Regions from separate parts of the Peribacillus frigoritolerans genome, predicted to be linked through region 1. Evidence: riboswitches for the same ligand, from Rfam matches in the RefSeq annotation. Region 1 holds a riboswitch; the other holds the start of a gene.

The links. A riboswitch is a leader RNA that binds a small molecule or an ion and turns the genes downstream of it on or off. The one in region 1 is predicted to bind glycine.
Region 2: linked by a shared signal. The riboswitch ahead of gcvT (glycine cleavage system aminomethyltransferase GcvT) and the one ahead of ABOA58_RS03285 (amino acid permease) in region 1 are both predicted to bind glycine.

What each region holds. Positions count from the first base shown of each region.
Region 1 is NZ_CP158190.1:683,335-691,590, forward strand. Features, by position in the region: gene ABOA58_RS03275 (sodium:solute symporter family protein) at 1-37, opposite strand, end outside; gene ABOA58_RS03280 (DUF3311 domain-containing protein) at 34-234, opposite strand; gene ABOA58_RS03285 (amino acid permease) at 509-1,849, opposite strand; glycine riboswitch at 2,058-2,136, opposite strand; gene ABOA58_RS03290 (amino acid permease) at 2,640-4,028, shown strand; gene ABOA58_RS03295 (hypothetical protein) at 4,094-4,276, shown strand; gene ABOA58_RS03300 (FAD-binding oxidoreductase) at 4,414-5,763, shown strand; gene ABOA58_RS03305 (hypothetical protein) at 5,851-6,063, opposite strand; gene bioA (adenosylmethionine--8-amino-7-oxononanoate transaminase) at 6,443-7,825, opposite strand; gene bioD (dethiobiotin synthase) at 7,822-8,256, opposite strand, start outside.
Region 2 is NZ_CP158190.1:3,685,380-3,693,635, forward strand. Features, by position in the region: gene ABOA58_RS18020 (rhodanese-like domain-containing protein) at 1-67, shown strand, start outside; gene gcvPB (aminomethyl-transferring glycine dehydrogenase subunit GcvPB) at 207-1,664, opposite strand; gene gcvPA (aminomethyl-transferring glycine dehydrogenase subunit GcvPA) at 1,657-3,003, opposite strand; gene gcvT (glycine cleavage system aminomethyltransferase GcvT) at 3,021-4,127, opposite strand; glycine riboswitch at 4,266-4,349, opposite strand; glycine riboswitch at 4,353-4,440, opposite strand; gene ABOA58_RS18040 (DEAD/DEAH box helicase) at 4,817-6,505, shown strand; gene ABOA58_RS18045 (YqhG family protein) at 6,483-7,280, shown strand; gene ABOA58_RS18050 (YqzE family protein) at 7,327-7,512, opposite strand; gene comGG (competence type IV pilus minor pilin ComGG) at 7,624-8,010, opposite strand; gene comGF (competence type IV pilus minor pilin ComGF) at 8,003-8,256, opposite strand, start outside.

The DNA of each region.
Region 1 (8,256 bases):
GTAAAAATGCTAAAATGATTAAGAGAGCAATATTCATTCCTGGTCACCTTCCCGATTCCTGGGATCCAGCTTATACATGATGCCCAGTATGGCAGAGGTAAGGACCACCCACATAGCCATCCAGAACATATTGAAAGGCATCCCTAATACATATGGTTCTATTTTATTAACAAAAGGCAGAAATCCTAGTATGCCTATAAAAGGAACTAGAGTAAGAATATATATAATCTTCATAAACAAACCCCTCCGTTTTAATAAAGTGAAACGCCCACCAATGGGGTTTATTCTTTAATGCCACTGATGGATGGGTGAACCAAACCGGAATGAAAAATTCATACATGACGGAAAAGGTCCGATAATATATATTAGCTTACACTATTTTGATATAAAATTTAATGCAGTTGCCTGATATATTTGAGCAACTGTGCGCAGACAGCCGAACCCTGATATGTTCATAAGACAGATAAAGCCTTGAATTCATAGTGAGTTCAAGGCTTTTTTCCTTTAGCTATCTTTTTTTTCGATAGTTATATAGTATCACCAAGAGTATGAACCAGATTGGGGTCAAGAGCAGTGATAGTCGTGTAGCTTCAGCGAATAGCATAACAATAAGGATGAACAGGAATAATCCTAAAATGGCGTAATTGACAAAGGGTGTAAAAGGAGCCTTGAAAGTCGATTCGGCTCTTAGGTCAGGCCTTGTTTTCGAATATTTGATATGGGAGATCAAGATAATGCTCCATACCCATATGAAACAGATGGCACTGATGGTCGTCACGACAGTAAATGCCTGTTCCGGTATCAGCTTGCTTAATAATGCCCCTATTGATACAACGATTGTGGATGTTAATAAGGCATTGCCCGGAACAGCCTGTTTATTTAATTTTTCCAGTTTAGCAGGGGCTTCGCCATTCCTGCTTAACATATAAAGTATTCGGCTCGTTGAAAATAAACCGCTGTTGCATGCAGAAGCAGCGGAAGTCAAAACGACGAAGTTGATGATCCCTGCAGCGACAGGAATGCCGATTAACGCAAAGACCTCTACAAATGGGCTGCTCGTGGCATCCAGTTGTGTCCATGGGTTGACGCAGAGAATGACGAATAGTGCACCAACATAGAAAAGTAAAATCCGGACAGGGATTTTATTGATGGCAGATGGAATGTTCTTTCTCGGGTTTGCCGTTTCTGCTGCGGAAACCCCGACCAATTCGACACCGACAAATGAGAAGACGACCAGTTGTAAAGATAACAGGAATCCGGAAATGCCATTGGGGAACATGCCCCCATGATTCCATAGGTTGGTTAGGGAAACCGTTCCGGTATTGGTATTGAAGCCGATGATCAAAAGGATGATTCCCACGATGATCAAGGCGATGATCGTAATTACTTTAATGATGGCAAACCAGAATTCCAATTCACCAAATAACTTAACGGTCAATAGGTTCAATCCTAAAAGAATGACCAGGCATATTAGAGCCGGAATCCATTGAGGGATATCGAACCAATATTGTATATAGACGCCGACAGCTATGATATCGGCCATTGCGGTCATAATCCAACAGAACCAATATGTCCAGCCTGTCACGAAGCCGGCCCATGGACCGACATATTCGGTTGCAAATTCAGTGAATGATGCATACCCTGCATTGGATAAGAGCAATTCACCTAGTGCCCTCATCACAAAAAACAAGGCAATCCCTATTATAAGATAGGAAAATAAAATAGAAGGACCTGCCAATTGTATGGCTTTTCCGGAACCTAAAAATAATCCGGTGCCAATGGTTCCTCCTATTGCAATCAGTTGTACATGTCTATTTTTTAAATCTCTTTTTAATTCTTGTTTAGCCAATTCCTACGCCCCCGTTTTTTTATAGTCTTGGTAGTGAATGAGTTTACCTGCATGGTCTTGGAGAGAGGGACGTGATTTTTTCGTCCAGCTTGCCTTTCCCATTGGTTTTAAAGCTGTTGTTTTTAGTCCAACCACAAAATGGACAATAAAAAAAAGAGATTGGATAATACCAATCTCTTAAAGGGTTCAGAATAACAATTTTATCATTCGTTACTCTTCTGTCCTTTTGCCTGAGATTGTGAATCCTTCGGCGCTGCATCTTGTACAGTCTCTCCAGAAGCTGCTCCTGCTATAGTGTCATCCATAGCATTCATCGCTTGCTTGTATGCGGTTGTGAATAAATGTCGTCAGTGATAATCTACCACTGCTGAATCATTCATTATGCTTATAAAATAATATTGGAATTCTATCATCTATTTTTCGGTAGGTCAACAAGTTTTTTTGAAGTGAAAAAGGCAATATCTGCAGTTTTATAGTGATCTTAATTTTTATTAAGGTACTTGAAAAATTTATTTTTTGGATGATCACTATTATGAAATATTGATCATCATTTTTTTGAAATGATATTTTTAGATTAGGGAAATTGCCAAGATATATTTGGCAACTGTTTATTTCAAAAATACAATTGTATTTTTACAGAATATTTACTATTATAAGATAAGAAAACATAATTGAAGTGTTATTGATATTTTTTCTTCGATAGAGCATTTCTAATCGCAATAATTAATAGAGAGTCGTTCGTGGTAAGGATAGAAAAGCATTACCGATATTGCATCTGGGGGAGTTAAACATGTCGAACAAGGAATTAAAGAGAGGGCTGGAAGCACGTCACATTCAAATGATAGCTTTGGGCGGAACCATCGGTGTCGGGTTATTCATGGGATCGGCGAGCACGATCAAATGGACCGGGCCCTCTGTAATGCTTGCTTATGCCATCGCAGGTATTTTTATATTTTTCATCATGCGTTCCATGGGTGAGATGCTTTATTTAGAACCGACTACAGGTTCATTTGCAACCTTTGCGAGCAGCTATATACATCCTTTGGCAGGTTATATGACTGCTTGGAGCAATTGGTTTCAATGGGTAATCGTCGGAATGTCCGAAATCATCGCGGTTGGGTTGTATATGCAATATTGGTTCCCGGAGTTACCGGCCTGGATACCAGGTGTGGTCGCCATGATCATCTTGGGGGCGGCCAACCTCATTTCCGTCAAATCCTTCGGGGAATTTGAATTCTGGTTTGCGCTTATAAAAATCATAACGATTGTATTGATGATCGTTGCCGGCGTTGGCCTTATCTTCTTTGGAATAGGGAATGGCGGGGATGCGATTGGATTATCGAATCTTTGGGAAAATGGCGGCTTCTTTACGGGAGGCTGGACAGGATTCTTCTTTGCGCTTTCCCTTGTCGTGGCATCCTATCAAGGCGTTGAGCTTATCGGCATCACAGCCGGAGAAGCGAAAGATCCAACGAAGACCGTAACAAAAGCGATCCAGTCGATCATATGGCGCATTTTAATTTTCTATATTGGCGCCATATTCGTCATCGTGACAGTCTTCCCTTGGGATCAACTGGATGACTTAGGAAGCCCATTCGTTTCAACCTTTGCAAAAATAGGTATCACAGCAGCAGCAGGAATCATCAATTTTGTCGTAATCACTGCGGCAATGTCTGGATGCAACAGTGGTATTTTCAGTGCAGGGCGTATGCTTTACACACTGGCATTGAATGGCCAAGCTCCGAAAATCTTTGCTAAAGTATCTAAAAATGGAGTGCCGGCATATTGTACGATCGCTGTACTTTTAGGATTGGGCATCGGGGTTATCCTGAATTACCTTGCACCGCCGCAATTATTCCTTTATGTGTACAGTGCGAGTGTATTACCTGGGATGATTCCATGGTTTGTTTTACTGATCAGTGAGCTTAAATTCAGAAAGGTAAATGCCGCTGAAATGGAGAAGCATCCGTTCAAGATGCCGTTGGCCCCTTTCAGTAACTATGCGACAATAGCCTTTTTACTGATGGTGCTGGTCGGTATGTGGATCAATCCTAGTACAAGGATTTCCTTGGTTGTCGGAATCGTTTTCCTAGCCTTGGTCGTAGCAAGTTATTACATCCTGAAAATGGATAAACGAACACCGTTGGATGCTAAATCCGATGATGAAATTTCGGGATAAGCAACTCAATTGGAAAGCCCTTCTCTTAATTCGAGAAGGGCTTTTTTGTCTTTGGTGATCAATTGTTGGAATTCACGAGTAAATCAGCGGAATTCACGAGTAAACCAGCGAAATTCACGAGTAAAACGGCAAAACTCACGAGTAAACAAGTGAAACTCACGAGTAAACAAGTGAAACTCACGAGTAAAACGGCGAAACTCACGAGTAAACCAGCGAAATTCACGAGTAAAGCTGCGAAACTCGAGTAAACCAGCGAAATTCACGAGTAAAGCTAATTAGCCCCCGTAACAAGGGATGCCAGCAGTGGGTCGCTTATGGAATGTGTCTTCCTGACAGATTTTTTCATAGGATGTAACATCATCTTACCCGAGGAAGGGGTTATATTTTGGAAAGAACAAAGCTTACCGGGCGGGTCGTTACACCTAATGATGCTGAGTATGAGCATGCCAGGATAAATAATAACTTAAGTTTTTCTAAATTCCCAAAGGTCATTGTGTTTTGTCAAAATTCCAATGATGTGTTGAATTCATTGAAGTGGGCCCGGGAAAATCATACACCTTTCCGGGTTAGGAGCGGCAGGCATAGTTATGAAAATTTTTCATTAGTGAATGGCGGTCTAATCATTGATATAAGTGAAATGTACAATATCAAGGTCAACCGTGAAAAAATGATTGCAAAAATCGAAGCAGGAGCTGATTTAGGTCAAGTATATAATATGCTATGGAAGTATGGCACGACGATTCCGGCTGGGACCGAAAGCGGTGTTGGTCTTGTAGGCCTTACGCTTGGCGGTGGAATAGGTATGTTATCGAGACGCTTTGGACTTACTTGTGACAATTTGCTTGAAATAGAAATGGTAAGGGCGTGCGGAAAGAGGGGCGCTAAACTCATTAAAGCAAATAGGAAAATTAATAGTGATTTATTTTGGGCATGCTGCGGGGGAGGAGGGGGAAACTTTGGCATAGTCACTTCTCTTACCTTCAGGGTACACCCCGTATCAAGGGTATCGATTTTCTCCGTCACATGGGGATGGGAAGATTTTGAAGCGGTGTTTGAAGCCTGGCAGGATTGGGCCCCTCAAGTTGAAGAGTGTTTAACTTCAGAAATCGAATTCAAGTCAAAGGAAGTAAACCAAATTATCGCTCAAGGTGAATTTGTTGGGCCATCATATAGGTTGCAGCAGCTTCTAAAGCCTTTGACGAGAGCAGGTTCTCCAGCAAATATCATGATAAAGGAAGTTCCGTACATTGATGCTGTGCAATTCTTTAATGATCCAAGTGGAAATCGACCGGCCCATCGCAAGCGGTCGGGGTCTTTCATAGAAAAACCTTTTCAACGGCAAGCAATCTTGACGATGAAGCATTTTTTGGAAAACGTTCCAAATGAAAATGCAGCCATTTGGCACCAATCCTTAGGAGGGGCCGCTGGCCGTGTGGCCCCAAATGAAACGGCTTTTTATTATCGGGATGCCATCATCGCCCAGGAGTATCTGGCTACATGGACGAATCCAGAAGAAGAGCGGCAAAACATCCATTGGATTAAAGAACTTAAATGCGCTTTGTCACCATATACTACAGGTGACTACGTGAATTGGCCGGATATCCTCATCGAAGATTGGCCAACTGCGTACTATGGAGAAAATTTCAAGCGGCTTCGGGAAGTGAAAACGAGATATGATCCGTACAATACGTTTAAATTCCCTCAAAGTATACCGCCTTTAAAGAAGTGGGTCTGAAAAAGCTTGGATGCACCAAAAACATTCGTTATTAAAAGGCCTATTCCTCAATTGGGATAGGCCAGTTTTATTTTCATTTTCCCAAAATCATTCCGCTTGCTGAGCTTGTACTGCACTGTAAACCTGATTTACGGAAGACTGGGCTTGCGCGATTTCTTGAGCAGCTTGTTTAATGGCTTCTTGTGCCAAGGTTGGATCAGAGGAAGATTTTTCAATTGCTTGTGAAAGTAAGGTTTGTGTTAGGGTAACGTTTGCTTTTGCTTGGTTTAATTGATTGATATCAATTTGTTGTTGAGGCATGTAGCTTCTCTCCTTATGTCATTATTGGAATTACTCCATTAGGATGACCTTTCTTTTCTTTTTTATAAGGAGAAAAATATATGATGTAGACAGGATGGGTAAATTGGAAAAATTATGAAATTAGCAAAAAAGTCCATTTAAATACGATGCAAAATTTATGGACAATCCAAATTCGTGTAAAAGGTACACCCTTAAGATTGAAAAACGGGCAGAAAAAGAAAGGAATCATTAGGGTTATTTACTTTAGAATCCTTAAATTTTCAGCATAAATAGTATTACGTTCCTTGAATACAATGTAATATCTGTGATCTTTCTTCACGAAGTCCCTACAAAGTATAGAAGGAACCGGATGAGCTCTGCTCTTCCGGTTCTTTGTATATCAGTTAGCTGCTGGAATCAATCCTTTATGAATGGAGACTTCCTTAATGGCACGGTAGGCGGTTTCGACCATGAAATCGAGTTCCTTTTCTGACATGGAAAGGATCGGCATCATCGTGATGACTGGACCAAGTTCCCGAATGATCAGGCCATTTTCCCGTGCTGTATGGATGATTCCGGAAACGACATTCTCTTGGAGGGTGAACGTTTCTTTTGTTTGGCGGTCTTTGACGATTTCCACTCCAATCATGAAGCCGCGCTGGCGGATATCGCCGACTATCGGGAGTTCGTATAGCGCTTGCAGTCTTTGTGATAGATATTTAGATTTTTTCTGGATGTCTTTAATTAAATTGCGGCTTTCCATCAGCTCGATATTCTTCAGTGCCAGTGCACAGGCAAGCTGATTTCCTGTATAGGTGTGACCGTGATAGAAGGTTTTATGTTCTTCCCGTTCCCCCAGGAAGGATTGAAAGATCTGCTCGTTCATGATAGTGGCGGCGAGTGGCATATATCCCCCAGTGATCCCTTTGCCCATACACATGATATCGGGTACGGCATCTTCCTGTTCGCAGGCAAACATTGTACCGGTTCGACCGAATCCTACAGCCACTTCGTCACAAATTAAGAGGATATTGTACTTTTTGCATAATTGCTCGACCTCTTTCAAAAAGCCATGGGGATGGGTTATGATGCCTGCTGCTCCCTGCACAAGCGGCTCGATGATCAATCCTGCAATTTCCTCTGATTGTTTCTGCAGTAACTTCTCCAGTTCCTTCAAGCAATGGTTTTTCACGGCTTCTTGATCTCCATACTCAGTCATGTGATAGGCATATGGTGAAGGGGCGGAAATCCGTTGAAATAAGAGGGGCTTAAAGATTCTATGGTATAGATCCATTCCGCCCACACTTACAGCTCCGACAGTATCGCCGTGATATGCCTCGTCAAGTGAGACAAATTTGTTTTTATTCTGATGCTTGACGGGATCGATATTCTGCCAATATTGATAAGCAACTTTAAGGGCGATTTCCACTGCGGCTGATCCCGTGTCGGAGTAGAAGACTTTCGATAAAGAACCAGGAGTGATCTCGGCTAGTTTTTTTGCCAGTAAGATCGATGGTACATTCGCAGATCCCAGCAGTGTGGAGTGTGCGACTTTATTCACTTGTTCAATTAGGGCGCCGTTTAATTCCGGCTCGTTATGTCCGTGCACGTTCACCCATAATGAAGCATAGCCGTCGAGGTAGCGTTTACCCTCCACATCAATCAGGTAGCTGCCTTCGCCGCGTTCGATGATCAGCGGTTTGCTTTCCCGATACGTTTTCATTTGTGTGAACGGATGCCATACATATTCCTTATCCCATTGTTCTAAATCCTGACTGTTCATGCCTTGAACACCTCTTTCAGTTGTTGGGTATAATCTTGATCACTAAGTAAATCAAGGATGCAGATCCTCAAGTCTTTTCTAACATCGGCCAGTGTTGGGATGCAGGCGAGGCCATTCAGCCCAGTCAGCTTTTCAATGGTTTCGATATTGTCTTGATGAATCCGATCTTCCGGCCGGTAATGATTATACAAAATGGTTTTCACGTTTATATCGTGGACTTGGGCATAAGAATGGGTCGTCACGACATCATGAATCGCCCCTAAACCGCTTGTGGATACGAAGAGGACAGGCATGCCGCAATCCTTTATGAAATCCGCCGTCATATAGAAACCTTCCGTTCGTTCAATAAGCGGCACAGCCAATCCGCCAGCGCCCTCGACTAATACGATGTCATACATTTCCTCAAGTTCATGAACCCTTTCCACGACTTT
Region 2 (8,256 bases), 2.6 Mb from region 1:
CAGGGAACTTTTTCACCTAAAGGGCGGTTTCAAAATGTGGACCGGGAAAATCAAAGCAAAGAAATAAGACCCCATCTCCGCATGGGCTCTTTTTAATTTAATAGCTCAAGGAAAAGAAAGTTAACTGTTGGACTTTAATGAAATCTTACATAAACATGAAAAATCCCCGCCGGCAGGCAGGGATTTTTTTCGTATAAGCTATCAATCTAGGCTTGATAACGCAGAACGGGTTTTCTTGCAGCAAGAGTTTCATCAAGCCGCTTTATAACGGTTGTATGCGGAGCTTCCTGGACGATTTCAGGAGTTTCTTCCGCTTCCTTGGCAATCTGGATCATCGCATCGATGAACGCATCCAGCGTTTCTTTTGACTCGGTTTCAGTCGGTTCTATCATCATTCCTTCTTCCACGTTCAACGGGAAGTAAATGGTTGGAGGATGATACCCGAAATCCAGCAATCTTTTAGCTATATCGAGAGTCCTTACCCCCAATTTCTTTTGCCGGCGTCCGCTTAATACGAATTCGTGCTTGCAATGACGATTATATGGCAGGTCAAAATAAGGTTCCAACCTGCGCATCATATAATTGGCATTGATGACAGCATTCTCGGTGACGGCTTTAAGGCCATCAGGCCCCATTGAACGAATGTACGTATATGCCCTCACGTTTATCCCGAAATTACCATAATAAGGTTTTACCCTACCAATCGATTGCGGACGATCATAATCAAGGACGAATTGCTCACCTTGCTTGACTATAAGAGGTTTAGGCAAGTAAGGAATCAAGTCGGACTTCACACCTACAGGACCAGAACCCGGACCGCCGCCGCCATGCGGGCCTGTGAATGTTTTATGGAGATTTAAGTGAACCACATCAAAGCCCATGTCACCCGGGCGTGCTTTTGATAGGACTGCATTCAGATTGGCTCCGTCATAATAAAGCTTCCCACCTGCATCATGGACAAGTTGTGCCATTTCCAAAATGTTTTCTTCAAACAATCCCAATGTATTAGGGTTCGTCAGCATCAAGGCCGCCGTATCAGGTCCGACAACACGCTTTAAATCTTCAAGGTCGACTAATCCATTTTCATCGGATTTCACTGTAATCGTTTCAAGTCCGGCAACAGTGGCAGAGGCAGGATTCGTACCGTGTGCAGAATCAGGTACAATCACTTTCGTCCGTTCTGTATCGCCATTCGCTTCGTGAAAAGCGCGAATCATCATTAACCCTGTCCACTCACCATGTGCACCTGCTGCAGGCTGTAATGTCACTTGGTCCATCCCGGTGATTTCCGTTAAGTGTTCCTGCAAATCAAATAAGAGTCCTAATGCTCCCTGAACGGTAGCCGGATCTTGATATGGATGGATATGGGCAAAGCCGTTGAAGCGTGCCACGTTTTCATTTATTTTCGGATTATATTTCATCGTGCATGAACCCAGCGGATAAAAACCCGAATCCACCCCATGATTCCGTTTGGAGAGTGCTGTATAGTGACGCATGATATCCAGTTCGGACACCTCAGGCAGTTCTGCCTCTTCTTCACGGATGTAGTCGGCAGGAAGAATTTCTTCGAGCGGAATAGTTGCAACATCCATTTCTGGCAGACTGTACCCGATTCGACCGGAAGTACTGATTTCAAAAATGAGTGATTGATCTTGATTATTCATGTTGATCCCCCAATTCCTGCGCAAGTGCATCAATTTCTTCTTTTGTTCTAAGTTCAGTTACCGCAACCAGCATATGGTCTTTCAGCTCAGGATAAACCGTCCCTAAATCAAAGCCACCGATCATCCCTTTTTCAAAAAGGTTTTTATTGATTTCTGAAAACGAAGCAGGCAGTTTAATGACAAATTCATTGAACGAAGGACCATCGAATATCACTTCCACCCCTTTTGCCATAATTGCTTTTTTCGCATAATGAGCTTTTTGAATATTTTGCACGGCCATTTCTTTGACACCCTTTTTCCCAAGCGCGGTCATTGCAACAGAAGCTGCCAACGCATTCAAAGCTTGATTGGAACAAATGTTGGATGTGGCTTTGTCACGGCGAATGTGCTGTTCACGAGCTTGAAGCGTCAGTACAAATCCCCGTTTACCATTTTCATCCACTGTTTGACCGACGAGTCGGCCCGGAACTTTCCGAACAAGTTTATTAGTAACGGCAAAATATCCACAATGAGGTCCACCGAATGCCGCTGGAATGCCGAATGGCTGAGCATCCCCCGTTACGATATCTGCACCAAGTGCACCAGGGGATGTCAATGCTCCCAATGCAAGCGGATTACTGGAAACGATAAACATCGACTTGACGCCATGAATGATTTCCTCCATTTCTTTCAATGGCTCGATGCGGCCAAAAAAGTTCGGATATTGCACGATCACTCCTGCAATGTCCTCATTCGCCAATTCCCTTAAAGCAGCTAAGTCCGTCACACCGTCTTTAAAAGGAATTTCGATCACTTCCACGCGTTGCCCTTTCGCATATGTCTTAACGACTTCTCTTGATTCAGGATGAACGGCTCCTGAAATGAGAATCTTTTTGCGTCGTGTCTGGCCTGAAGCAAGCATGGCTGCTTCAGCCAGCGCTGTACCGCCGTCATACATGGAGGAGTTAGCCACATCCATGCCCGTCAATTCACATATCATCGTTTGATATTCAAAGATGGCCTGAAGCTCCCCCTGTGAAATTTCAGGCTGATAGGGTGTATAAGCCGTGTAAAATTCAGAACGGGATAGAACATGATCGACGATGACCGGCGCGTAATGGTCATAGACACCCGCACCAAGGAAGGAAGCATAGTTTTTAAGGTCCGCATTCTTGGCAGCAAGCCTTGATAATTCTTTCATTAATGCAGGTTCAGATTTAGCAGGCTTGATATCGTATTCTCCTTGAAAACGAACGCTTTCAGGGATATCACTGAAAAGTTCTTCAGCAGTGGATACCCCTATCGCTTTCAGCATTTCTTGTTTATCTTGCTCTGTCATGGGTAAATAACGATGTTTCATCTAATGACCATTCCCCTCTATTTACGTGGTTTTTTATAAAAAGGTGTTTGTATTATAACGGCTTTCAAACGTTTGGAACGGATTTCCACTTCGACTTCCGCATCCAGCACCGAAAATTCCTTATCGATAAGTACCAAACCCACGTTTTTCTTCAACGTTGGTGATTGGGTACCGGTCGTGACCTCGCCAATGACTTTATCACCGCTGTAGACCTTATACCCATGACGTGGAATGCCACGGTCAATCATTTCAATTCCCACAAGCTTGCGGGAAGCTCCTTTCTCCTTTTGCTCAGCAAGAACGGCTTTCCCGAAAAAATCAACTTCCTTATCCACTTTTACTGCAAAACCAATCCCGGCTTCTATCGGGGTGATGTCCGCTGAAAGCTCCTGCCCATACAGCGGCAGTTTCGCTTCAAAACGCAGGGTATCACGAGCACCTAAACCAATCGGCTGAACCCCCTCTTCGTTTCCGGCATCCATAATCGCCTTCCAAAGGGCAGGACCATTTTCACTGTCACTATATATCTCAAAGCCATCCTCACCAGTGTACCCAGTACGGGATACCAGCGTGGAGATGCCGTTAATCATGACATTTTCCTTGAACTTGAAAAATCCTATTTCACTTAAGGCAGTATTTCCCGATAGTTTTTGTAATATCTTCTCTGCAGCTGGTCCTTGAAGTGCCAGCTGTGTATAGTCACTCGATACATTCGTAATTTGGACATCTTCCGTTAAATTAGCTTGCAGCCAATTGAAATCTTTTTCTGTATTCGCTGCATTGACCACGAGCAGATAGTCGTCCTCAGCCCTTTTATACACGATAAGATCATCGACCGTGCCTCCGTTTTCATAACACATGGCGGTATATTGGGCACCGCCCTGTTGCAGCTTTGATATATCATTGGTCAGCATCTTCTGTAAAAAGGAAAGGCTTCCGGGACCCTTAACATCGACTTCACCCATATGGGAAACATCGAATAACCCCGCTTTTGTTCGTACGGCTTCATGTTCGTCCTTTATACCCGAAAATTGGACAGGAAGTTCCCAGCCGCCAAAATCAATCGTTTTACCTCCGTATTCACGATAAACCTCAAATAGTGGTGTTCTTTTTAAATTGGTCAAAAAATGACCCCCTTCAGATTTTTTTTAATTAATTGGCTTCATTATCAAAAGCTTCTTGTCATTACGCATCAGATATTTCCTGATTCATGATGTGAAAAAAGCACAAAAAAGGACAGAGAAAGCCCGTTTGAGCTTTTTCTCTGTCCTGAAACCTGAAAGTTTACCTATGTAATAGGTTTTCCCCTTTGGTGGCCGTCCCAAAATGGGCGGCGCTCTCCAGAGTTGCGTCCAATAAGAGTTCTTTTGCCTGAGAGATTCACTGCTAAGTTTGCTCCTTCGGCGCTACATCCGTAGTCTCTCCCCTTATCTTCACCCGCATATAAATGGTCTACCAATGAAAGGAAGCGAATAAGCCACCAAGCATCGGTAAAACCCCTGAGCATCGTGGAATGCATTCTCTGCCAATTCTCCTGAAACTTCAGAAACCGTTTGATTGGTCTCCTTCAGTAATCTTGGATAAATTAGGAGCCTATAGCCCATACTAAGAAAACGCGAACTGCAAAATCGATGTACAAAGATTCTTTGTAGCGTTTGGAAATTGGAATTTTCTAAATATACTTATATCCTACCCTAAGAAACTTATCTCTGCAATATCTTTTGAAGAGAAATATTTTTCTTACTTCACATATGAAATGTTCGGGTTTTGACCTTTTATTAAGGAAATTATGATTTAAGAGGGAGTTATTTCTATGAAAATCAATATATCCTTTAATTCTGAATGGACTGACGAGTTTCTGCAAAAGATGGAAAATGACGGTCCATGGGGGAATTGGGAGCTTTATAAGCTGGCGGTTCAAATGGAGGAAAATCTTATCATCCCTGATTTTGAAGGTTTACAGGCGCCCAAGCACCTTCCGCAGTTAACCCCGCTTCCGCATCAATTGGAAGCAGCCAAGCAAGTGGTGGAAAAGATGAATGGAAAGGCCATTTTAGCTGATGAGGTAGGGCTCGGAAAAACAATTGAAGCTGGATTGATACTAAAAGAGTATATGATTAGGGGCCTTGTAAAAAAAGTTTTGATCCTTGTTCCGGCTTCCCTTGTCACACAATGGGCTTTTGAATTGAATACCAAGTTTCATATACCGGCAGTCGTTCAGAGAAAAAGTTATGTTTGGGACTCCTGTGATGTGGTCATTTCATCCATTGATACAGCCAAACGCGCTCCACATCGAGATATCATTTTCAAGCAGGAATACGACTTCATCATTATTGATGAAGCTCATAAACTTAAAAATAATAAGACAAAGAACTATGAATTCGTCCAAAATCTGAAAAAGAAATTTTGTTTACTCCTGACAGCCACTCCGATTCAAAATAAAGTCGAGGAAATTTTCCACCTCGTTTCGTTATTGAAACCGGGCCACTTGGGAAATGCCTCACTTTTTTCGGAAAAGTATAAAGGTAAAGGCCGGAACATAATTGAAGATGAACACCTAAAGGAACTTGTCAATACTGTCATGATTCGAAACCGGCGGGCCGATACTGGCATTGAATGGACAAAACGGCATGTGGAGACCATCACCATTGAATTTTCTCCAACGGAACAAGCATTGTACGATGCCGTTTCCAAATTCAAACCTATTTCGGATGGTTCTAAAGGAAGCGCATTTTCGGCTCTCACTCTCCAAAGGGAAGCATGCAGCAGCAGAGAGGCGGTCTTTTATACATTAAAGAATATGAAAGCTAAATATGATCAGCCTTCCCCTGACTTTTTGGCAAAGCTTGATGATTTATTTTCTAAAGTGAATGAAACGGTTCAGAACTCCAAGGCTGAAAAAGCTTTGGAACTGATCAAGAAAATTGATGATAAAGTCATTATCTTTACCGAATACCGGGCGACTCAGCTATATCTACAATGGTACCTACAGCAGAATGGAATTTCTTCAGTTCCTTTCCGAGGCGGTTTTAAGCGCGGAAAGAAAGACTGGATGCGAGAATTATTCCAAAAGAATATACAGGTATTAATTGCAACAGAAGCTGGCGGGGAAGGGATAAACCTTCAGTTTTGCCATCACTTGATTAATTTTGACCTGCCATGGAACCCGATGAGGCTCGAACAGAGAATTGGACGGATACACCGCCTTGGTCAGGAAGAAGATGTGATGATTTATAACTTTGCCACGAAAAATACAGTAGAAGAACATATTCTGAAGTTACTATATGAAAAAATAAATTTATTCGAGAAAGTAATCGGCGAATTGGATGATATTCTAACCAAACTGGATATTAACAACATTGAAGAATATTTGATTGATGTGGTCGGCGAATCCAAAACAGAGGGTGAAATGAAAATTAAGATGGATAATTTTTCATCGTTAATCCAATTCGCTCAATCAATGAAGGAAGGTGAGGTTCATGCAGCAACGGGAAATTCATGATTTTTTATTAACTTACTTTAAAGCCAACGATTGTGAAATACTGGATAATGCACCAACCCACCTTACAGTCCAATTGACGATTGATATGGATAAAGAATTAATGAACAGACCCTTTTATTGGCATTATCTAGAAAAAACAGGTGGCGTTCCGAACCCAGCACAGATGACTTTCATTACCGATCCAGAACAAGCTCCATCCGATTTAAAGGGAGAAATGATTCATTTTGGCTCCCCTCGCCTTCACCAGATTATTCAATCTACCAAAAAGCTGGCAGGGTATACTAGACTTTTTGAGGATACCCCTCCAACAAAAGGGGGAAATAATCCTTTGTTTCCTTGGCTGACCCTGAATGTGAAAATATCCTATCAATGCGACCGTAAAAAGGATACCTTCATGTCGATCGGACTGAATTTAATCTCAGGTGAGATCATGGAAAGATTTCACCATCGGGTTTTACCGATAAAGGTCACCCCAAAAATACCGGATTACTCCTTTACGCTTTCACCGCTCATCATGCCCAAGAGCGGATTGGCAAGACTCGATACATACATCAGGACCAGTTTCGAGGATGATGACCATTCCTGGGCAGAGGAAGCAATGCTTCGCTGGCAGAATGACTTGAATTTATTGGAGCATTTTTACAAGGATATGGACGAAAAAAGTGAGAGCTATTTTACCGAAAAAGATGCCTTAAAAGCTCAATATGAACCCAACATCCGAATATCCATCATCAACGGAGGGTTATTTTACCTTTCAGATAGGGCATTGGGATAAGTAAGAACAATAAAAAAACAGATGCCCTAAGTTCAGGACATCTGTTTTATTTTTTGATATTTTTCCTTACGAACATCGACAAAGCAAAAGGGACAATGCCAAACCAATGGGACATACCATGATTTTTATCCTCTTTTCTGTGTCGGCGCTTTTCTTTTCGTTCTTTTTTCGTCAGATTAAAATACTCGACAAGCTGCTGAGTCAGATATTTAATATAAGCGTTTGTAGACATATAAAATCATCACCCTATGCAAAGTATGCCCCGTTTACGCTTCTTTTATTCTTTCGCTTGTTCCCTGAACACGTGTACCTGTCGCTTTCCGTTTAATGTTGATTTTGCGTATTACACAGCCTGCTTTTCCAACCATTCTTTCACTTCCCCCGCTTCTTTATCATATTGAATGATGACCCTTCCCTCGCGGTCATTTTTAGTCGTGGAAGAAAACTCGATATAGACGTAAGGCCCTTCTTCTTTCATTAAGGAATACCGCACCACACCATTAGGGTATGAAATTTCCCCCTGGATGATTTTGGGGATCTCTTCGCCCCACTCTGCCGTCACATCCTTGATCGCTAAATGGACAAGATGGTCGGCCACAAGCGATTCTTCCACTTCTTTATAAAACTTTTTATCGATGATAAACTGATCGATCATTAGTATCGTGAACATGATGAAAACACTCGCTACAATCATGACCATCGGGAAAACGACTCCTTTTTGATTATTCATCGACTTTCGTGACATTCCTAAAGAAAGGATGAAATCTTCGACTGAAAGTAGTCCCTGCTTTATCCGTTATATTTATAACAATGACACTGCCATCCTTCTCAACCCCGAATTTCGAAATGTTCTGTAAGATGACCTCATGCCCCATACCATTCACTCGTCTTCGGACCTTATCTTCATATTGTTCAAACGATGATAATTGTTCATCTGAATGCAGCAAATATAATTTATTTCCCATTACATCCTGAG